Linked DNA regions of Dinghuibacter silviterrae. Each later gene encodes a partner of the first gene's protein in a complex. Links are inferred from orthologs where the notes say so. Each region holds a gene or a part of one and is shown in the gene's direction. Other genes may lie near its edges. The genes, in order: accD, EDB95_RS18870 and accC.

The links.
Region 2: the proteins of accD (region 1) and EDB95_RS18870 are in contact, whole or in part, in a solved structure (PDB 8UXZ), measured with the Escherichia coli proteins. The link is inferred for Dinghuibacter silviterrae from one-to-one orthologs.
Region 3: the proteins of accD (region 1) and accC are in contact, whole or in part, in a solved structure (PDB 8UXZ), measured with the Escherichia coli proteins. The link is inferred for Dinghuibacter silviterrae from one-to-one orthologs.

Annotation. Positions count from the first base shown.
Region 1 is NZ_SODV01000002.1:2,020,357-2,027,168, reverse strand. Bases 1,821-4,596 are described here. They hold accD (acetyl-CoA carboxylase, carboxyltransferase subunit beta), read left to right. Parts: upstream 1,821-2,639; coding sequence 2,640-3,554; downstream 3,555-4,596. Other genes in these bases: EDB95_RS25475 (hypothetical protein), read left to right, coding at 3,569-4,596; EDB95_RS25485 (class I fructose-bisphosphate aldolase), read left to right, coding at 1,821-2,599. Also shown: EDB95_RS25495 (hypothetical protein), read left to right, coding at 1-404; fbaA (class II fructose-bisphosphate aldolase), read right to left, coding at 401-1,468; more of EDB95_RS25485, read left to right, coding at 1,541-1,820; more of EDB95_RS25475, read left to right, coding at 4,597-5,083; SsrA-binding protein SmpB, read left to right, coding at 5,101-5,541; EDB95_RS25465 (DNA gyrase/topoisomerase IV subunit A), read right to left, coding at 5,579-6,812.
Region 2 is NZ_SODV01000002.1:410,463-417,246, forward strand. The notes cover bases 1,237-3,984. They hold EDB95_RS18870 (acetyl-CoA carboxylase carboxyltransferase subunit alpha), read left to right. Parts: upstream 1,237-1,995; coding sequence 1,996-2,973; downstream 2,974-3,984. Other genes in these bases: EDB95_RS18865 (efflux RND transporter permease subunit), read left to right, coding at 1,237-1,955; dapA (4-hydroxy-tetrahydrodipicolinate synthase), read left to right, coding at 2,987-3,877; EDB95_RS18880 (hypothetical protein), read left to right, coding at 3,912-3,984. In the rest of the region: more of EDB95_RS18865, read left to right, coding at 1-1,236; more of EDB95_RS18880, read left to right, coding at 3,985-4,334; EDB95_RS18885 (ribonuclease Z), read right to left, coding at 4,295-5,092; EDB95_RS18890 (anti-anti-sigma factor), read right to left, coding at 5,099-5,389; EDB95_RS18895 (ATP-dependent Clp protease ATP-binding subunit), read left to right, coding at 5,597-6,784. UniProt on the Escherichia coli protein: Component of the acetyl coenzyme A carboxylase (ACC) complex. First, biotin carboxylase catalyzes the carboxylation of biotin on its carrier protein (BCCP) and then the CO(2) group is transferred by the carboxyltransferase to acetyl-CoA to form malonyl-CoA.
Region 3 is NZ_SODV01000001.1:1,832,794-1,839,812, forward strand. The notes cover bases 2,822-5,804. They hold accC (acetyl-CoA carboxylase biotin carboxylase subunit), read left to right. Parts: upstream 2,822-3,601; coding sequence 3,602-5,008; downstream 5,009-5,804. Other genes in these bases: efp (elongation factor P), read left to right, coding at 2,822-3,111; accB (acetyl-CoA carboxylase biotin carboxyl carrier protein), read left to right, coding at 3,193-3,660; EDB95_RS08260 (helix-turn-helix domain-containing protein), read left to right, coding at 5,089-5,667; EDB95_RS08265 (HAD-IA family hydrolase), read left to right, coding at 5,714-5,804. In the rest of the region: EDB95_RS08225 (amino acid permease), read left to right, coding at 1-571; EDB95_RS08230 (YebC/PmpR family DNA-binding transcriptional regulator), read left to right, coding at 803-1,525; EDB95_RS08235 (thiol-disulfide oxidoreductase DCC family protein), read left to right, coding at 1,530-1,934; EDB95_RS08240 (TlpA family protein disulfide reductase), read right to left, coding at 1,931-2,461; more of efp, read left to right, coding at 2,545-2,821; more of EDB95_RS08265, read left to right, coding at 5,805-6,409; EDB95_RS08270 (TIGR03364 family FAD-dependent oxidoreductase), read left to right, coding at 6,414-7,019. UniProt on the Escherichia coli protein: This protein is a component of the acetyl coenzyme A carboxylase complex; first, biotin carboxylase catalyzes the carboxylation of the carrier protein and then the transcarboxylase transfers the carboxyl group to form malonyl-CoA.

The DNA of each region.
Region 1 (6,812 bases):
ATCGCATCCGGGCGATCGACTTCGACCAGCAGTCTTACGAGGGGAGGATGAACCTCTATTTGCCGCAGTTCTTCAAGGAGAACAATCCCTACGTGGAGCTGGTCATGAAACACCTGAACCGCAGCTCCATCGAGCAATACCAGGTGGAGGAACGGACCATCATGGCGTACCGGGTCGTGGCGTCGCGGTTCCGGTTGATGGAGCTGTTCAACATCATGGCCTCGGACGCCATCTCCAGCCCCGAAAAATTGAGCCAGCTCCGTGGGGAGCTGGCCCGGTATTTTAAAGCGCCTGTTTTCGAAAAGAGCAGGTCCATGGGGCAGTTGGTCAAGCGGCAGCTCAAGCAGACGCTCCAGAAGAACCTGATGTATATTCAGAAGCAGACGGGGAGCTTCAACGACTAGAGGTTCCGCCCGACGCAGTTCAGGTCGCCGAACGCCTCTTCCAAACGCTTCACGAAGTTCTCCTCGCCCTTGCGCAGCCATACGCGCGGGTCATAGTATTTTTTGTTCGGCTTCTCCGCGCCTTCGGGGTTACCCAACTGGCCCTGCAGATAGCCTTCATTCTTCTTGTAGTACATGAGCACCCCCTCCCAGAACGCCCATTGCATGTCGGTGTCGATGTTCATTTTGATGACGCCGTAGTCGAGGGTTTCGGTGATCTGGTGTTTGGGGGAGCCGCTGCCGCCGTGGAAAACGAAGTAGACAGGTTTGTCACCGGTCTTGTAGTGTTCCTGGATGTAGGTCTGGCTGTTGCGGAGGATGTCGGGGCGCAGCTCGACGTTGCCGGGGCTGTAGACGCCGTGGACGTTCCCGAAGGAGGCGGCCACGGTAAAGAGGGAGCCGATCTTGGAAAGGGCTTCGTAGGCTTCGGCTACTTCCTGGGGTTGGGTATAGAGCTTGCTGTTTTCCACGCCGCTGTTGTCAACGCCGTCTTCTTCACCGCCGGTCACGCCGAGTTCGATTTCCAGGCTCATGCCCAGGGCGTTGATGCGTTTGAAGTATTCGGTGGAGATCTCGATATTTTCGTGGAGGGGCTCCTCGCTGAGGTCCAGCATGTGGGAGCTGAACAGGGGTTGCCCGTTCTTTTGTTTGTATTCTTCACCGGCTTTGAGCAGGCCGTCGATCCAGGGCAGCCATTTTTTGGCGGCGTGGTCGGTGTGGAGGACGACGGGTACGCCGTAGTAGCGGGCGACGTTGTGTACGTGCAGGGCGCCGCTGATGGCTCCGGCGATATTGGCCTGAAGGTGGTCGTTGGGCATACCTTTGCCGGCCACAAACTGGGCTCCGCCGTTACTAAACTGGATGATGACCGGGGAATTCACCTTGGCGGCGGTTTCCAATACGGCGTTGATCGTATTGGTGCTGATCACATTAACGGCCGGCAAGGCGAACTTGCCGGTCTTTGCGTCTTCGTATAACGCGCTTAATTCATCGCCGAACAAGACGCCGGCACGGTACTTAGCCATGTTGTATTACAAATTTTGTCAATTAAAAAAAAGCGTCGCTAAGATACTATATTTGGGGACAAAACACCCTCTATGTCGTTCTCTAAAATTTCAGAATTATTGGGAGAAAAAGCAGCCTACCTGCTGGATCATAAGTGTACAACCGTTCCAAAAGAAGGTCTGCACCTGCCTTCTCCCGACCATGTAGAAAGAATTTGGACCAACAGCGACCGCAATAACCAGACCCTGCGCAGCCTCCAGATCCTGCTGGACCACGGCCGCCTGGGCGGGAGCGGCTATTTGTCCATCTTCCCGGTAGACCAGGGCATAGAGCACAGCGGCGGTTCCGCCTTTGCCCCCAATCCGATGTATTTCGACCCGGAAAATATCATCCGGCTGGCCGTGGAAGCGGGTTGCAGCGCCGTGGCCTCGACCTTTGGCGTGTTGGGCATCATGAGCCGGAAGTATGCGCACCGCATCCCTTTTGTGGTGAAGATCAACCACAATGAATTTTTGAGTTACCCTAACCGTTACGATCAAACGCTTTTCGGGACCGTACGCAGCGCCTGGAACATGGGCGCCGTTGCGGTGGGCGCGACCATTTATTGGGGCAGTGCCGAGAGCGACCGTCAGCTCAAAGAGATCGGGGAAGCCTTCGAACTGGCCCACGAGCTGGGCATGGCGACCATCCTCTGGTGTTATACGCGTAACGCCGCCTTCAAGGTGGACGGCGTCGACTATCATACCTCAGCGGACCTCACGGGTCAGGCCAACCACCTTGGCGTGACGCTGCGGGCCGACATCATCAAACAAAAATTACCCACCAACAACGGCGGCTACCTGGCGCTCAAATTCGGCAAAACGTCTCCGTTGGTGTACGAAAAACTGACCACCGACCACCCCATCGATCTTTGCCGTTACCAGGTGCTGAACTGCTACAGCGGGCGCGTGGGCTTGATCAATTCCGGCGGGGAATCCAAGGGCGCCTCGGACATGGCGGAAGCCGTCACTGCGGCCGTCGTCAACAAACGCGCCGGCGGGATGGGCATGATCATGGGACGCAAGGCTTTCCAGCGGCCTTTCAACGAGGGTGTCGACATTATACAGGCGGTACAAGATGTGTATTTAGAGAAAAAAGTTACCGTCGCATAGGAAAAATCCCGACATTAGCGGTTTAAAAAAGGAGCTAGCGATGTCCCAACATGAGGAGGATTTCGAAGTAAACCTTACCGGAGAGGAAGGCCAGTCTGAAGAATCGAAGACCCGATGGTTTAAGCGGATCAAGAAGGGGATCCAGACCAGCACCGCAGAGAAAAAGGAAGTGCCGGAGGGATTGTGGACGAAATGTCCGCAGTGTAAGTATACCTGCACGATGATCGAACTGAGGGAAAGCTGGTTCGTTTGTCCGCAATGCAACTACCACCATCGCATCGGCAGCGCCGAATATTTCGAGCTGTTGTTCGACAACAAGGAATATACAGAACTTTTCGCGGACATCCGCTCCAAGGACTTCCTGGGTTTTACGGACCTCAAACCTTATAGCAAGCGCCTGGAGGAGGTGTGGCGTAAAACAGACCTCAAGGACTCCATACGCGTTGCCACGGGCAAAATGGCGTGTGAAGGAATTGTTGTGGCCTGTATGGACTTCGAGTTCATCGGGGGCTCCCTGGGCAGCGTGATGGGGGAAAAGATCGCCCGTTCCGTGGATTACTGCCTGCACCACCGTCTTCCGCTGCTGATCATCTCCAAATCCGGGGGCGCCCGTATGATGGAAAGCGCTTTTTCCCTGATGCAAATGGCCAAAACCATCGGTAAGCTGACCCAGCTGGCGGAAGCAAAGCTCCCCTACATCTCCCTGATGACGGATCCCACCTTTGGGGGCGTCACCGCCTCGTTTGCAATGATGGGCGACCTTAACATCGCGGAACCCGGCGCCCTGATCGGCTTTGCGGGCCCCCGGGTCATCAAGGAAACGATCCGCAAGGAACTTCCCGAAGGTTTTCAACGAAGCGAGTTCGTCCTGGAACACGGCTTCCTGGATTTCATCGTGGACCGCAAGGTGATGAAGGAGCGGATTGCTGAGGCGCTGATGTTGTTCGCGCACTAGCTATACCCTGCATAATGAAGGCTTTCCTGTTCACCCTTTGCTTGCTGGGCAGCGCGTTTTTGCATGCCCAGGATACTGTTCTCCGTTTCCCGGTTCCGGACGCCGCGGACATCGTGTCCGCCCGTTTAGTGACACCCGCTTCCGGCGGCGCTTCCTGTCTTGCCCTGGACATGGGGCAGCAGCAACAATACATCCTCCTGGACAGCCAGTGTCAGGTCCTTCATCAGTTTACAGAGAAAGGGGATCCCGCTTCCAATATGTTTTTCCTGGACCGGGCCTGCCGGTTGGGCACAGCCGTCAGGGGGAATGTCTATCACCATTATTTTACCATACAATCGCCAAGACGGGAGGAAACACTCTACGACAAAGTGATCGATTTTTCATCCCATACGACCGAAGAAGTCCCTATCCTGAATCCCGCCCAAAGCTCGATCCGCATGGGCTTTTTCCTGGATAGCGAGGGCAAACCTTACCTCTTGTCGTCCTCACGGTATGGACACGCGTTGTATTTCGAAAGGCAAGGTCCGGGAGGGGACATTCTGCTTGACAGCATCGTGTTGGATAAGATAAAGCAACCGGCGTTGGCCATGGGCTATGTGCACTATGTTCCTGAAGGGAGTGCCCAACGGCTCGACCTCAATGCCGGGGCCACGCTGGCCTTTACACGCGGGCGTCAGCTGGTGCTGGTCGCCCAGCACCGGAACACCGATCCATGGTTCATGATCGTGGACCTCGAAACGTTCCAGGCGCATATCAAAGCGTTGTCGGCCCTGGCTGCCTTTAACGACATGGACACGACCCAACCCTTCTCCATTAGCGCCAGCATCTTAGGTGACAGGTTTTTTGTCTTAAAAACACAAAAGGCCCAAACCGACGTCGGAATCTTCCAGATCCCCAGCCTGGATATGCTGGGGGACGTGGCCTTGAATGAAACCAATGCGTCGTCTTTGTCACAAACGCCCATCCAATACAATTCCTGGCAATCGGGCAAGCACGACATCATCAACGACTATTCCGCAAAACAATTTTACCAGGACCTCGTCGCCAGCCGCGCCGGGCTGGCCGCCGGATATGATAAGGATGGGCGTTACGTGCTGACGTTCGGATACGTGTACGATCCCTGGAGCCGGTACGACGATCAGGGCAACCCCTTCTTTTACCTTGGACATTTGGGCCTGTCAGACGATCGTGCGCCCATGCCCGACAGGGATTTCGACCCACTCGTCTTTGGCGTCCATCCAAAACATGCCGCGGGATGGGATCCCCAGACGACCGACAGACACCATCCCCTTTACCCCGGGAAAATGTACTTCCACTCGGGCTTTGCCAAGGTTACCCTGGACCCCCAATCCCTGGAACCCGTGCGGGCAGCCGCACCGGCCGATGCGGAGGAAAACCTCTGGAACGTGGTGAGCCCTGAAAGCAAGACCCGAAGCCCCGTGCAGCACTTCCGGATATGCGGGCATTCTTATGCGGGCGCCTTCAACAAGGCCACCCGGATATACGCAATCTGGGAAATTCCCGAATAATTAGGACCTTTGCGCCCATGAGCACGATTTCGAACCGGGGCGCCTATCATGAATTCTTTATCGAGGATACCTATACCGCGGGCATGGTCCTTGCGGGGACCGAGGTAAAGTCCATCCGGGAGGGAAAAGTCAGCTTTAACGACAGCTATTGCCTTTTCCACAAGGGCGAGCTGTGGATCAAAAGCCTTTATATCGCCGAATATACTTTTGGTACCGACAACAACCACATCGCCACCCGGGATAGGAAGCTCCTGCTACACAAAAGGGAACTGGATAAGATCCAGGCGAAGATAAAGGAGAAGGGATACACCCTGGTTCCCCTGAAAATCTTCTTTAACGACAAAAGCCTCGCCAAGATGGAGATTGGCCTGGCCAAGGGGAAAAAGCTGCACGACAAGCGCGAGACGCTGAAGGCGAAGGACAGCCAGCGGGAAATGCAGCGTTACCTGAAGCGATAAAGATGGCGGCCCGGCGAAAACCGCCGGGCCGCCATCTTTAAAAGAGTTCCGCCTGGATATCGTCCGACTTCGTCGACCGCTGGTCCCACAACAGCGTCACGCCCTTCTTATCGACCAGCTTGTTGCCGAGGGCCCTCCAGCCCATGACGTCGACAAAACCGGCGATCTTGATCTTCTCGACATGGGGGTCGGTTTTCTTGCCGGTCTGGATCAGCACCACGGGGCTTTCCGCCGTGGTGACGAGCGCCACCTCGTTGCCTTCGCCTTCCTTGATGAAGAGGAATTTGCTGTTGAGCGTGGTGGTTTCGATCTTGAACCGTTTGACGTTGTATTGGGCCTTTTCGGCGTCGAGATAGACGGCGGTAATGGTGGCCTCGGGGTTGAATTTGCCGATAAAGATGACCTTTTCGGGCTCGAAGCGCTGGGTGGGTTCCTGGCTGGCGATCTCGTAGTAGCCGTCGTTGTAGACGACGAGGATGCGGTCTTCGGTGTCGAAGCTGCCAAGATAGCGGCCCTTTTCTTCAAGGCTGAGACGCCCAAAGGTGTCGTCGTACCAAAGCTTGCGGGCGGACAGGGTGGACTTGCCGGCTTCCTTGAGCTTTACGCTCTTGACCCCGTACTTGGTGACCTGGTTGCCCATCACGTTGCGGCCCTTGATCTCCAGCTCTTCGAAAAAGAATTCCAGGTTCTTATTGCGGGCGGGTGAGTTCGGGCTGAGCAGGATGGCCACACTTTCGGCTTCCCCGTTTGGATTGGCGGAGAAATAAAGCACCTTGGATTTGGGATCGCCCTTCGTGAGGTCGTATTCCTTGTCCCGGGTGACACCGGTGACGTTGAAGCGTTTGGCATACGTCACGCCGCTGGCGCCGTCGAGATAGATCATATTGTAGGTCGTGCGCTCGTCGTTCTTATTGAAGACGGCCACGTGGAGGATGTCCTTCCCGATAAAGACCTTGTCGGCCAGTTTGACGACCTTCATTTTGCCCGCCTTTGTAAAGGCAATGATGTCGTCGAGGTCGGAACAGTCGCTGATGAATTCGTCCTTTTTGAGGCCGGAACCGATAAAGCCGTCGGCCCTGTTGACGTACAGCTTGGCGTTGGCAATGGCGACCTGTTTGGCCTGGATGGCTTCGAACAAACGGATCTCTGTTTTGCGTTCGCGCCCCTTGCCGTATTTTTTCAGGAGGTTTTCATAATACGCTACGGCGAAGTCGACGAGGTTGGCGAGGTCGTGCTTGACCTGTTTGATCTCGGCGTTGATCCCCTTGAGC
Region 2 (6,784 bases), 1.6 Mb from region 1 along the record:
TTGGCTTCGTCCTGGCCATCGGGATCGTGGTCGACGACGCCATCGTCGTGGTCGAAGCGGTCCAGCACTATATGGACGAACAACACCTCAGCCCCAGGGACGCCACCATCCATGCGATGAAGGACATCTCCGGTCCTGTCGTGGCCATCGCCCTTATCTTAGCCGCGGTATTCGTCCCCGTTGGCTTTACACCGGGCATCGTAGGACGGATGTACCAGCAGTTCGCCATTACCATCGCGGTCTCGGTGGTGATCTCCGCTTTTGTGGCCCTGTCCCTGACGCCCGCCCTTTGCCTGTTGATCCTGAAGCCTATGCACATTGCCAAAGACTCCACAGGAATCAACAAATTCTTTTACTGGTTCAACCGGTCCTTTAACCGGTTCACCATCCGGTATACCCTGATCGTCCGTCGCGCCATTAAGGTCTGGCCGGTGATAGTGGCCCTGCTGATCGGCATTTTCATCGTCACCGCTCTTTTGTTCAAGGCCAAGCCCACCGGGTTCATCCCCCAGGAAGACGAGGGCCGTGTGTATATCACGTTTGAGCTGCAGGAGGCCACATCCACCGTCCGAAGTCTCCAAACCCTGCTCAGGATGCAAAAGGTGCTGGCGGCGGACTCCAATGCGGTCGCGCATTTTGCGGCCCTGGGGGGATACAACGTATTGACGGGTGCGGCCAAGTCCAACAGCGGCACGATCTTTTGCCAGCTCAAACCCTGGGACCAGCGGAAGGCCGACTCCCTGAAAAGCGACGCCATCGTCGCCGACCTCCAGCGGAAGTTCAGCATGGTGGCGAAGGAAGCCAACGTCGTTGTCATCCAACCCCCGGCCATCCCCGGGTTGGGCGCTTCGGCGGGTTTTACCTTTATGCTGGAGCAAAAGTCGGGGAACGGCGACATACAGGAATTCTCAAAAGTGCTCCAGAACTACCTGGCCGCTGTCAACAAACGTCCCGAAATCGGGCGGGCGTTCTCGTTCTTTACCGCCCGTACACCCGGTTACCAGGTCACGGTCAACCGGGAAAAATGCAAACAACTGGGCATTGCCGTGTCGGACGTATTCACCGCCATGCAAACCATGATGGGGAGCCAGTACGTCAACGACCTGACCCTTTACGGACGGACGTTTCACGTCGTGGCCCAGGCCGACACGACGTACCGCGACAACATCGCCGAGATGGGGAACTATTACGTCCGCAACAACGAGGGCGCGATGATCCCGCTCAGCACCGTCATCAGCAGCAGGGTCGTCGAAAGCGCGCCCCTCATCACCCACTTCAACCTTTTCCGCTGCGCGGAAGTCGACGGCACGGCCAAACCCGGCTTTAGCAGCGGCCAGGCCATCCAGGCCCTGAAAGAGGTGGCCGACCAGACCCTGCCCGTTGGCTACGGGTATGAATTTTCCGGTCTCAGCCGGCAGGAAGTCACGCAAGGATCCAGCGGGACCTATATTTTTGCCATCTCCATTGTCTTCGTCTTCCTTTTCTTAGCTGCATTGTACGAAAGCTGGTCGGTGCCCTTCTCGGTGCTGATGGCTGTACCCATCGGGGCCTTTGGCGCCATCATCGCCCTGGTCTGCAAACCGGCGATCTCCAACAGCGTCTATGCCCAGATCGGTTTGGTGACCCTGATCGGCCTGGCCGCGAAAAATGCCATCCTGATCGTGGAATTCGCCAAGGAGCGGGTGGACAGCGGGATGGAGTTGATACAGGCGACCCTCGACGCGGTCAGGGTCCGGCTCCGGCCGATCCTGATGACGTCGCTGGCGTTTATCCTGGGGGTGATGCCCCTGGTGTTGGCGACCGGCGCGGGCGCGGTGTCCCGGCAGACCATCGGGATCACGGTGTTGGGGGGGATGTTGGCGGCCACGGGGTTGGCGATTTTCTTCGTGCCTGTTCTCTTTGTGTTGATTATGCGGATCGCGTATCGGAAGGAGTTTGCGCGGCGGAAGGGCTAAATGCCTATATTTACACCCCATTTTACCTTTCAACCCGGATATGGCTACCACACAAAATCGACAATTCCTGGAATTTGAGAAACCGATCAAAGAGCTCTACGACCAGATCGCGCAGTTGAAGCACATGGCGGAGAAGAACCAGAAGGTGGACTACAGGGCTTCTTTGGAGCAATTGGAGAACCAGGTCCAGGAGAGACGGAAGGAGATGACCTCCCATCTGACCAGTTGGCAACGGGTGCAGCTCAGCCGCCACCCCGAACGTCCCTATACCGCCGCCTATATCAAGCGCATGACCACCCATTTCATCGAACTCCATGGGGACCGGAATGTGCGGGACGACAAGGCGATGGTGGGCGGTTTCGGACAACTGAACGGGGAGACCGTCATGTTCATCGGGCACCAAAAGGGGATCAATACGAAGATGCGCCAGTTGCGCAACTTCGGCATGGCCAACCCCGAGGGCTATCGCAAGGCGCTCCGGCTGATGAAACTGGCCGAGAAGTTCAATAAACCCGTTGTCACCCTGATCGATACCCCCGGTGCCTATCCCGGTCCCGAAGCGGAAGAAAGGGGACAGGGGGAGGCGATCGCCAAAAATATCTTCGAAATGATGCGGCTCCGGGTACCGGTGATTTGTGTCATCATCGGCGAAGGCGCCAGCGGGGGAGCCTTGGGTATCGGTGTGGGCGACCGGGTCTTTATGATGGAGAATACCTGGTACACCGTCATATCTCCCGAAAACTGCAGCTCCATCCTGTGGCGGAGCTGGGAGCAAAAGGAAAAGGCTGCCGAGGAGCTCAAACTCACCTCCCAGGACATGTCCCGGTTCGGCCTGGTCGACGGGGTGATCCCTGAACCCGATGGCGGCGCCCACTGGGATTACGACATGGCCGCATCCATCCTGAAGGACCACCTGGTCCAAGCCCTGGGGGAACTTAAACAGATGACCCCCGAAGAACGGATCGAACAACGGATCAACAAGTTCAGCCAAATGGGCTTTTTTGAAGAAATTTCTTAGAAATCAATAGGTTATGTTAAGGACATTGCTGCGTGGGACGGGAGTCGCACTGGTCACTCCTTTTGGCGAGGACCAACAGGTAGATTATGGATCGCTGGCCGGTCTTATCGAGTACGTGATCAAAGGCGGGGTGGAATACCTGGTCGCCTTGGGCACCACGGGCGAACCCCCGGTGTTGACCGCCGAAGAGAAACGGAAGGTGCTGGCATTCGTGGTCGAAAAAGCAGCCGGAAGGGTGCCGGTCGTCGCCGGGGTCGGGGGAAACAACACCGCTTCGGTGATCCGTGACCTGGAAACCCTGCCCCTGGAGGGAACCGTGGCCGTACTCAGCAACAGTCCATATTACAGCAAGCCATCCCAGGAGGGCATTTTTCAGCACTATAAAGCCATCGCCGCCGCTTCCCCCAAGCCGGTTATCCTCTATAACGTACCCGGCCGGACCGGGTCCAATATAAGCGCCGCGACCACGATTCGCCTTGCCCGGGAGGTACCGGGTATCGCCGGTATCAAGGAGGCCAGCGGGAATATGGTGCAGTGTATGGAGATCCTCCGGGACCGGCCCGCGGACTTCCTTGTCGTCTCGGGTGACGACCACCTGGCGCTCCCCCTGATTGCCTGTGGCATGGAAGGCGTGATCAGCGTGGCCGCCAATTCCTGGCCGGGGATTTTCTCCAGGATGATCCGGTATGCGCTTGACGAAGATTATGACAAAGCCCAGCCGTTGCTGGCAAAACTTGTCGAAGGCATCAACCTGCTTTTTGCCGAGAACAACCCCGCGGGTGTAAAGGCATTCCTGGCCGAATACAAAGTCATCAAGAACGTGCTCAGGCTGCCGCTCGTGCCTTTGAGCGAGCCGTTGATGGAACAGGTCCGTGCTTATGCAGCGGCGCTTGGGGAATCGTGAGAAAAGACGTACTTTTTCCCACAAAACCCTATCTATGCTCCAAAAAGTTTCTTTGTTCGTGGTCGCCGCCTTCCTCTGTATCACAGTACGGGCGCAGTATACCGTAAAACTCGTCCTGGACGCGATCCCGCCCAAACACCCCGATGACGCCATGTACCTCATGGGGGAATATAATCAGTGGACTCCTAACGATCCGAATTCCCAGTTTGTCAAGGACGCTACCGGGAAGTGGACGATGACGGCGGAGAATGTACCCGCCAATATGTACGAGATCAAGGTGACGCGGGGAACCAAGGAAACCGTCGAGTGTATGGGCGACGGCAAGCCGATGGACAACCGGAAAGTGACCGTCAACAGTGATACGACATTCCACCTGACGGTGGCGGGTTGGACCGATGACTTTCCGAAACAGACGACTTATTTAAACAGAAAAGTTGTTCCTTCCAGCGCCAGATAAGTGCGCGGAAACACCTCTTGTGCCTCCTCCAGGAAGGGTTCCAGGTCTGCATACTTGCTGCTGAAATGCCCGATGAGGAGGTTCCCGGCCCCCGCCAGGCGCGCGATCTCCGCCGCCTGGCGGGTAGTGCTGTGGTAGCGCATCTCAGCATTGGCCCTGAGGTCATCCAGGTAGGTCGTCTCGTGGTACACCCAGTCGGCGCCCTTGATCTTCTCTACCAGGCTTAAGTCATACTTCGTGTCGGCGCAAAATGCATAAGACATGCCCCTGTCCCTGCCGGCCGCCCGTTCGGTCCTGGTCGGTTGTTTCTCCTCGAATAAAAAGCCCCAGCAGGCAATCCGGTGATTGGTGCGGAAACAGTGCACCGTGGTATTCTTGTCTTCCGCAACAAAGCCTTCTTCGGGCAGCGGGTGAAACTGCAGATCGAAAGGCAAATGCGTATCTGCTTCTCTTAGTTGCAGTTGCAGGATTTGCCAGAGTGGCTCGGGGCCGTGGATGTGCAGGGGTTGTATGCGTCCAAGAAGCCCCATGCTGTTGATCAGGCCGATCAACCCAAAGTAGTGGTCGCCGTGCAGGTGGGAGATAAAGATGCGATGGATCTTCGAGCGCCGAATCTTATAGTGGATTATTTGTATTTGAGTCCCTTCCCCGCAATCGATGAGGTACAGGTGGTCCCGTGCGGTAAGGACCTGGGCTGTAGGGTGCCGGTCGAATGCCGGAACCGCCGAATTATTCCCCAAAATTGTGACGCCCTGCATACTGTGTTAGTCCTCCGTTTCGTTCCCAAATATCTCCCTTTCGATCTCTTCCATCTGTACGATGTCCCAGGCTTCGCTTTCTGTCGGTGTGACGTTGAGCAGGTCTAACAGGTCCCGGGAGGCCAGTTGCTGCCTGACCGCGGGCTGGAGACAACACGTGACAAAAGAGGCATGATGCGCCTGAAAAGCGGCTTGCAGGGCAGCCAGGCAGTCAGCCACGTCGTCGGCCATGGATTCCACGTTCTCAGCGTTAAATACAACGTTTTTAACGGGATTTTCAAGGAATTCATGCATCATATTCCGTATCTTATCTGTCAAATTAGCAGGGAGATCCGGCCCGAAAGGCGTTATAACATGAAATTTCTCTTTGGTATCAATTTTGACTTCTTTCCAATTCATAACGCTAATAAACTACTTATTAACAGAATGTGCGGAACAACCGCCTAACGCTAGTCAAAAATATTTGTTATTATTGTAAAGACACGAAAAATCAAACCTATAAAAATGGACCATAATTTTTCAGCGCAGGTAAAAGAGATCATTTCATTTAGCAGGGAGGAGGCTTTGCGGCTGGGAAATGATTTCATCGGTACCGAACACCTTGTGTTGGGACTGATCCGGGAGGGTGATAATACGGCAGTGAAGATATTGAAGACCCTTAACGTCGACCTCTATGAACTTCGTAAGGAAATCGAACTCGCTGTAAAGGATAAAACCGGCAAGAACATCGCCAATATCAACAGCCTACCGCTCACCAAGCAGGCTGAAAAGGTCATCCGGGTGACCGTGCTCGAAGCCAAGGCCCTCAAAAGCCCGCAGGTCGAGACCGAACACCTGATGCTGTCGATCCTCAAGAACCGCGAAAACATTGCGACCCAGATCCTGAACCAGTTCGACGTGGACTATGATGTGTTCCGCAACGAGCTTGGGATGGTACAATCCAATGCGAATCCCCGGTCGGAGTATGCGGATGACCCGGCGGAAGAAGAATTCGAAGACGAAAAGTCGCGCTACGCCGGGCAAAGGGCAAAGGCCGCCGGTAATGCGAAAAGCAAGACCCCGGTCCTGGACAATTTCGGACGGGACATCACGCGCCTGGCGGAAACGGGTTCGCTGGACCCTATCGTCGGCCGTGAGGAGGAGATCGAAAGGGTTTCCCAGATCCTCTCCCGCCGCAAGAAGAACAACCCCATCCTGATCGGTGAACCCGGTGTGGGTAAAACCGCCATCGTGGAAGGCCTTGCCCTTAGGATCGTCCAAAGGAAGGTCAGCCGGGTGCTTTTTGACAAACGCGTCATTTCCCTCGACCTCGCCGCCCTGGTGGCAGGGACGAAGTACAGAGGCCAGTTCGAAGAACGCATGAAGGCGATCATGAACGAGCTGGAAAAGAACCGGGACGTGATCCTGTTCATCGACGAGATCCACACCATCGTCGGTGCCGGGGGTGCGAGCGGTTCGCTGGACGCTTCCAACATCTTCAAGCCCGCCCTGGCCAGGGGTGAGCTCCAGTGCATCGGCGCCTCCACTTTGGACGAGTACCGTATGTACATCGAAAAGGACGGTGCCCTCGACCGCCGGTTCCAGAAGGTCATGGTCGATCCGCCCACCGTGGACGAAACCATCCAGATCCTGAACAACATCAAACCCAAATACGAAGAGTTCCACAACGTGGAATACGCGGCCGATGCCGTG
Region 3 (7,019 bases), on another replicon or contig:
GGGCAAGGAAGCCTCCGTGGCATACGCCATCCGCACCTACATGACAGGGTATCACTGGCTGAGCACATTGGTCACGATCGCCATCCTGATGGGTTTCTCCTCCGTCATCCTGGTGATGCTCCTGGGGCAGTCGCGGGTCTTTTACACCATGTCCACCGACGGTCTTTTGCCCAAAGTGTTTTCCGACCTGCACCCGAAGTTCCGGACGCCCTACAAGTCGAATTTGATCCTTTTCGTTTTCGCCGGTCTGTTCGCGGCTTTTATTCCCGAAAGCGTGGCAGGTGACCTGACCTCCTTCGGAACCCTTTTCGCCTTCGTCCTGGTCAGCGCCGGGGTTTGGGTGATGCGCCGGTCGAACCCCGAGGTAGAGCGCCCCTTCAAGACCCCCCTGGTCCCGTTGGTGCCTATCCTCGGTATCCTGGTCTGCGCCGGCATGATTATCGCCCTGGACGTCAACACCCTCGAAGCCGCCTTCTCCTGGATGATCCTGGGGTTGGTCGTCTATTTCGCTTATAGCAAGAAAAACAGCAAGCTCCGCGTTCAAAACGGGAAACTACAAGAAGCCGCATAACGCTCTACGGCCCTATAAAGCGTCGCATAGCGCACATAGCGGCCCGCTGACAAAGCAAGGTGGTGTGTCTTTTTTCTTCTTTTCCGTAGGATTTAAACCGGCAATGCGTGCCTAAACCCTACGGAAAAGAAGAAAAAAGACACACCACCTTGCTTTTGAGGCATGCTTGCGGCGGTTCAAACCGGATTTTATTACCTTTGCCTTCCTTTTTGAATAGAATAGAAAGATTTTATGGGTCGCATATTTGAAGTCCGCAAATCCACGATGTTCGCCCGCTGGGACAGGATGGCGAAACAATTTACCCGGATCGGGAAAGACATCGCCATTGCCGTAAAGGCGGGGGGCGGTGATCCTGCCACCAACCCCGCACTCAGGCGGTGCATGCAGAACGCCAAAAGCGTCAACATGCCCAAAGACCGGGTGGAAGCCGCCATCAAACGTGCCATGGGTAAGGATTCCGAGAACTATGACGAAATCCTGTACGAAGGATACGGTCCCCACGGCGTGGCCATCCTCGTGGAAGCCGCGACGAACAACAATACCCGTACGGTCGCCAACCTGCGCAGCCATTTTACGAAGGGTGGCGGGGCCCTGGGTACCAACGGGAGCGTGAGTTTCCAGTTTAAAAAAATGGGGGTTTTCCGGTTGCATCCCGAGGGACTGAACCAGGATGACCTGGAGCTGGAGTTGATCGATTTCGGTCTGGACGAGCTGGGCGAGAGCACCGGCGAGAACGACGAACCCATCCTGGTCCTCCGGTGCGCCTTTGCCGACTTCGGCAAGCTGCAGAAAGCGCTGGAAGACAAGGGGATTACGCCCATCAGCGCGGAGAACGAATGGATCCCGTCGGTGACCGTACCGGTGACGGACCTCCAGGCGGAGGAAGTGTCCAAGTTGATCGATAAGCTGGAGCAGGACGACGACGTCAGCAAGGTTTTCCACAACATGGGTTGATCGTATGGAGCAGGGACCCCTCTTGTTGTTTGACGGGGTTTGCAATCTTTGCAACCGCTCCGTTCAATTCGTGATCAGACACGACAAGGGTAAGATATTCCTGTTCGCCCCGTTACAGGGGGAAAGTGCCAAAAAAATACTCACCGAGCTGGGCATAAAAGAGACCCTCCCCGAGCAGGGAGGGTCTGTATTTTTAGTCGATAGAGGAAAACTATATAGCCGTTCCGACGCGGTCCTCGAAACACTTTGGATACTGGGCTGGCGGTGGACCGCTGTGGCGAAGGTCCTGCCCAGGGGGCTCCGGGATTGGGTCTACGACTGGATTGCGCGCAACCGCTACCGGTGGTTTGGGAAGCGGGAGGCGTGCATGATCCCCACGCCAGCCCTAAGGGCCCGGTTCCTGCCCTAGTCCTGGGTTACCAGTTGAATCAGGTTGGTCACCGTGGTCCCGCCGTCGAAAACCTTTACCAGTTTCTTGTGGCGGTCATATATGGCCAGGTAGGGCACATATTGAGAGCCATAGTGACGGGAAAAGAAAAACTCGTAGTCCCGGCCCATGGTGATGTTCTTATAGTCCGCCAGTTTATAATAGAAGTAGAAATTCTTCATTTTGTCGAAGGGCAGCGAAGTGAGCATCACGAACCGGACGCCTTTGAGGGAATCCATTTTACTCAGGATCGCCTCCGTCTGGTGCTGGCAGTGTTCACAATCAGGGCTGAAATACATCAGCACGATGGGTTTGCCCGACGGCAGCTTTTTGGTATTGAAAATGGTGGTGCTGTCCACTTCCAGGATATTGAATGATGGAAGGGTTTTGTCGGATTGATAGGGCAACTGGGGCTCCTGGGGCTGCTGGGGCGATGTTTGCTGGCTTTTACCGGGAACGGCCATCAACAGACTGGCAGCCAGGGCCAGCAGGTATAGGTTTTTCTTCATTCTGCAATTAACAAAAAAGAGGTGGTATTTTGTGATCTATATATATTTGCGCACTAAATACCCTTTTTTTGTAAACTTTAACTATGGCAAATACTTCGGACATCAGGACGGGTTTGATCATAAAATTGGACGGCGGGTTGTATTCCGTGGTCGAATTTGGTCAAAACAAAACGGCCCGTGCTGCGGCAAAGGTTTGGGCAAAGCTCAAGGGCGTGGACAATGCACGCACCATCGAACACACGTGGAACTCCGGGGACACGATCTTCCCGGTAAGGGTAGAAAAAAAGGCTTTTCAGTTCCTTTATAAAGACGATTCCGGGTACAATTTCATGGACAACGAGACCTTCGAACAGATCGTCATGGGGGAAAATCTGGTGGACGCGCCCCAGTTCCTAAGGGACGGCCAGGAAGTGGCCGTGCTGATCAACGGGGAAACCGAACAGCCCATGGGCGTGGAACTCCCCGACAAGATCGTCGTCCGGGTGACCTATGCAGAACCGGGGGTGAAAGGGGATACGGCCACCCGTACCCTGAAACCGGCTACCGTCGAGACGGGGGCCACGGTGATGGTACCGCTTTTCGTGGACGAGGGGGAGTTGATCCGCGTCAATACCAAGACCGGTGAATATATCGAGCGCGTCAAAGAATAGGCCGCCCGACCTTCGGCGATCTTTGATCGCCTGCGGTCCGCCCCCTACAGGGGCCCTTTAAAACCCAAAACACACAAACCCATGGATTTCAAACAAATTCAGGAGCTCATCAAGATCATCAACAAATCGAACATTGGTGAGATCAGCGTTGAAGAAAAGGACTTTAAGATAACGATCAAGCAAAAGGAAGACCAGGTTCATACCGTAGTAGCAGCTCCTGCACCCGTCCAGGTGCTCCCTGCGGCACCCGCGCCGGTTGAAACGGCAGCACGCCCCGCGCCCGCACCGGCGCCGGCGCCGAAATCGGACAACCTCATCACCATCAAAAGCCCCATGATCGGCACCTTCTACCGTAAGTCCTCTCCGGACAAGCCGAACTTCGTGGAAGCAGGCGACGAGGTAAACCCGGGCAAGGTCGTGTGCATCATCGAGGCCATGAAATTGTTCAACGAGATCGAGAGCGAGGTCAGCGGGAAGATCGTAAAGATCCTTGTCGAAGACGCCTCTCCCGTGGAATACGACCAACCGCTATTCCTGGTCGAACCCTAATCTGAAGCTGATGTTTAAAAAAGTATTGATTGCAAATCGTGGGGAAATCGCGTTACGGGTCATCAGGACGTGCCGGGAAATGGGCATTAAGACCGTAGCCGTATATTCCACCGCGGATAAAGATAGTTTGCACGTCCGTTTTGCGGACGAGGCCGTGTGTATAGGAAAACCTGCCAGCTCCGACTCCTATTTGAACATCACCCGCCTGATGGCCGCCGCGGAGATCACCAATGCGGACGCCGTTCATCCGGGGTACGGATTCCTGGCGGAAAACGCCCGTTTTGCAGAGATCTGTACGGAACACGGGATCAAATTTATCGGACCCACCCCGGCGATGATCCGGTCGATGGGGGATAAGATCACCGCCAAAGAAACCATGATCAAGGCCGGCGTGCCGGTCATCCCCGGGAGCGACGGTCTCCTGGAGAGCCTTGATCAGGCCAGGTCCATTGCACACGACATGGGCTACCCGGTGATCATCAAGGCTACCGCCGGCGGCGGTGGTAAAGGGATGCGCGTCGTATGGGAAGACAGTGAGCTCGAAAGGGCGTACAATACGGCCAAGGCCGAGGCCCTGGCTTCGTTTAAGAACGACGGGATCTACATGGAGAAGTTCGTGGAAGAACCCCGGCATATCGAAATCCAGGTTGCCGGCGACCAGTACGGCAAGGTGTGTCACCTTAGCGAGCGCGACTGTTCCATCCAGCGCCGCCACCAGAAACTGGTGGAGGAATCCCCTTCCCCGTTCATGACACCGGAGCTCCGGGAGAAAATGGGGGAGGCAGCCATCAAGGCGGCTTCCGCCATCAACTACGAGAGCGTGGGCACCATCGAATTCCTCGTGGACAAACACCGCAACTTCTACTTCATGGAGATGAACACGCGGATCCAGGTGGAGCACTGCGTGACCGAGGAAGTCATCAACTACGACCTGATCAAGGAACAGATCAAGATCGCGGCCGGTGTACCCATCAGCGGGCGCAACTATATCCCCGAAATGCACGCCATCGAATGCCGGATCAACGCGGAAGATCCCTACAACGACTTCCGTCCGTCCCCCGGCAAGATTACCGTCCTGCACCAGCCGGGCGGGCACGGGGTGCGTGTGGATTCCCACATCTATGCCGGGTATGTCATCCCTCCTTACTACGACTCCATGATCGGGAAGATCATCGCCGTGGCCCGGACCCGGGAAGAGGCGATCGACACCATGAGCCGCGCGCTCAGCGAATACGTCATCGAGGGCGTCAAGACAACCATACCGTTCCACCAGCAGCTCATGCGGAACGAAGACTTCCGGAAAGGAAACTTTACGACCAAATTCCTGGAAACTTTCGTGTTGCAATAGCGCCCCGGGCGCACCCGTCATTAGCGAATTAACAAAAGCCGGCCCTTTGGAGCCGGCTTTTTTGTTACTTTTATTTTGCCATGCAAAAAGACGTCATTCTCCAGATCAGCAACAAGATCAAGGAAAAACGCAAGGAACGCCACATCACCATCCAGGAGCTTGCAGACAAAGCGGGGGTTACCAAGGGTTTTATTTCCCAGATCGAGAACAACCGGACCGTCCCTTCCCTCACGGTGTTGCTGAGCATCATCCGCTCCCTGAACATCGATCTGAATGCCTTTTTTGACGAGCTGCAAGGGGAAAACGGGGAAGAGGATAAGGTGGTGGTCCGCAAAAAGCAGGATTACCAGGAGTTTCAAAAGGAAAACGCCCGCGGGTTCGTCTACCAGCGCATCATGGCCACCCACGTCCAGGACCGGCACATCGACATTGTCCTGCTCCGGTTGCAAAAAAATTCCCGGCGGGCCCCCGTTCGTACGGACGCCTTCGAATACAAATACGTCATCTCCGGGGAAGTGGAGTATACTATAGGCGACAAAAAATACATGCTCGGACCTGGTGACTCCATCTACTTCGATGCCCGGGAACCCCACAACCCCAAAAATGTGGGGGAGGACGATGCCCTCATGCTCGTCGTCTACTTTTTCATGGAGAAATAACATCTTTTTAAGGTCCAAAAGTTTAATTATACTATACATTTGTGCCATGAATAAGGTACAATTGGTCGTATTCGATATTGCCGGTACCACGGTGCTGGACGGGGGAAATGTCGCCATTGCTTTTGCCCAGGCTATGGGGGAGCATGGGTATACCATCGCCAAAGAAGAAGTAAACCCCCTGATGGGGTATAAAAAGCCGGTGGCCATTCGTATGCTGTTGGACAAATACGAACCCAACCCCGCGAAGATCAGCGAGGGGCTCATCCATTCGATCCACGACCGTTTTGTGGAGCTGATGATCAACTATTACAAAACCGGCCAGGGTGTCGAACCCCTGCCGGGTGTGGACAGGGTCTTCTCCTACCTGAAAGAAAAGGGTGTCAAAATCGGCCTGGATACGGGTTTTTCAAAAGACATCGCCACCGCGATCGTCGACCGTCTGGGGTGGGAAAAGGAAGGCAAAGTCGACTATATTGTTGCGAGCGACGAGGTTCCCTCCGGGCGTCCCGCACCCTTTATGATCCAAAAGATGATGGACGAGGCCGGTATTTCGGACCCCCGTCAAGTCGTCAAGATCGGGGATACCGAGGTGGACATCAACGAAGGGCTCAACGCGGGTTGTTTGTTCTCCATAGGGGTGACCACGGGTGCCTTTACCCGGGAGGAGTTGCGGAAATACCACCCGACCCATATCATCGACCACATGGAGGAACTCATCCCTATCCTCGAAAGCGTCAATTAAGTTTATGCCTGATAAACATGACCTCCTCGTCGTTGGCGCCGGGGTACTGGGTACGTTTCATGCTTTTCATGCCTTGAGGCGGGGCTTGTCGGTGACCCTCCTGGAAAAAGACCGCTACCCGGTACAGGCCACCGTCCGCAATTTTGGCCAGGTGGTCCCGAGCGGGATGGCCGGCCGCTGGTTCGACTACGGCCGCCGCAGCCTCGAATGGTACCGGTTTATCCAGGAACGCGCGGACATTACCGTACGCCCCGGCGGGACGGTGTATATCGCGTCGGACCCGGAGGAACAACAGCTCTTACACGAGCTGCACGAGGTCATGACCGGCCGCGCGTATCCCGTTTCGATGCTGAGCCCCGCGGCCTGCCTGGAACGCTGGCCCGCGCTGCAAGCCGGGTATTGCCGGGAAGGGCTTTTTTTCCCCGAAGAAGTCAGCGTGGCACCGGAAGCCATGATCTACCGGCTGCTCGATTTTATGCAGGAGTCGTTCCCCAGGTTTACGTACCGTACGCTGACCACCGCAGTGGACTGCCGGCCCAGCGGGGACGGGGTCGCCGTGGTAACGAACGCGGGGGAAACGATCTTTGCCGCTAAAGCAATTGTGTGCAAC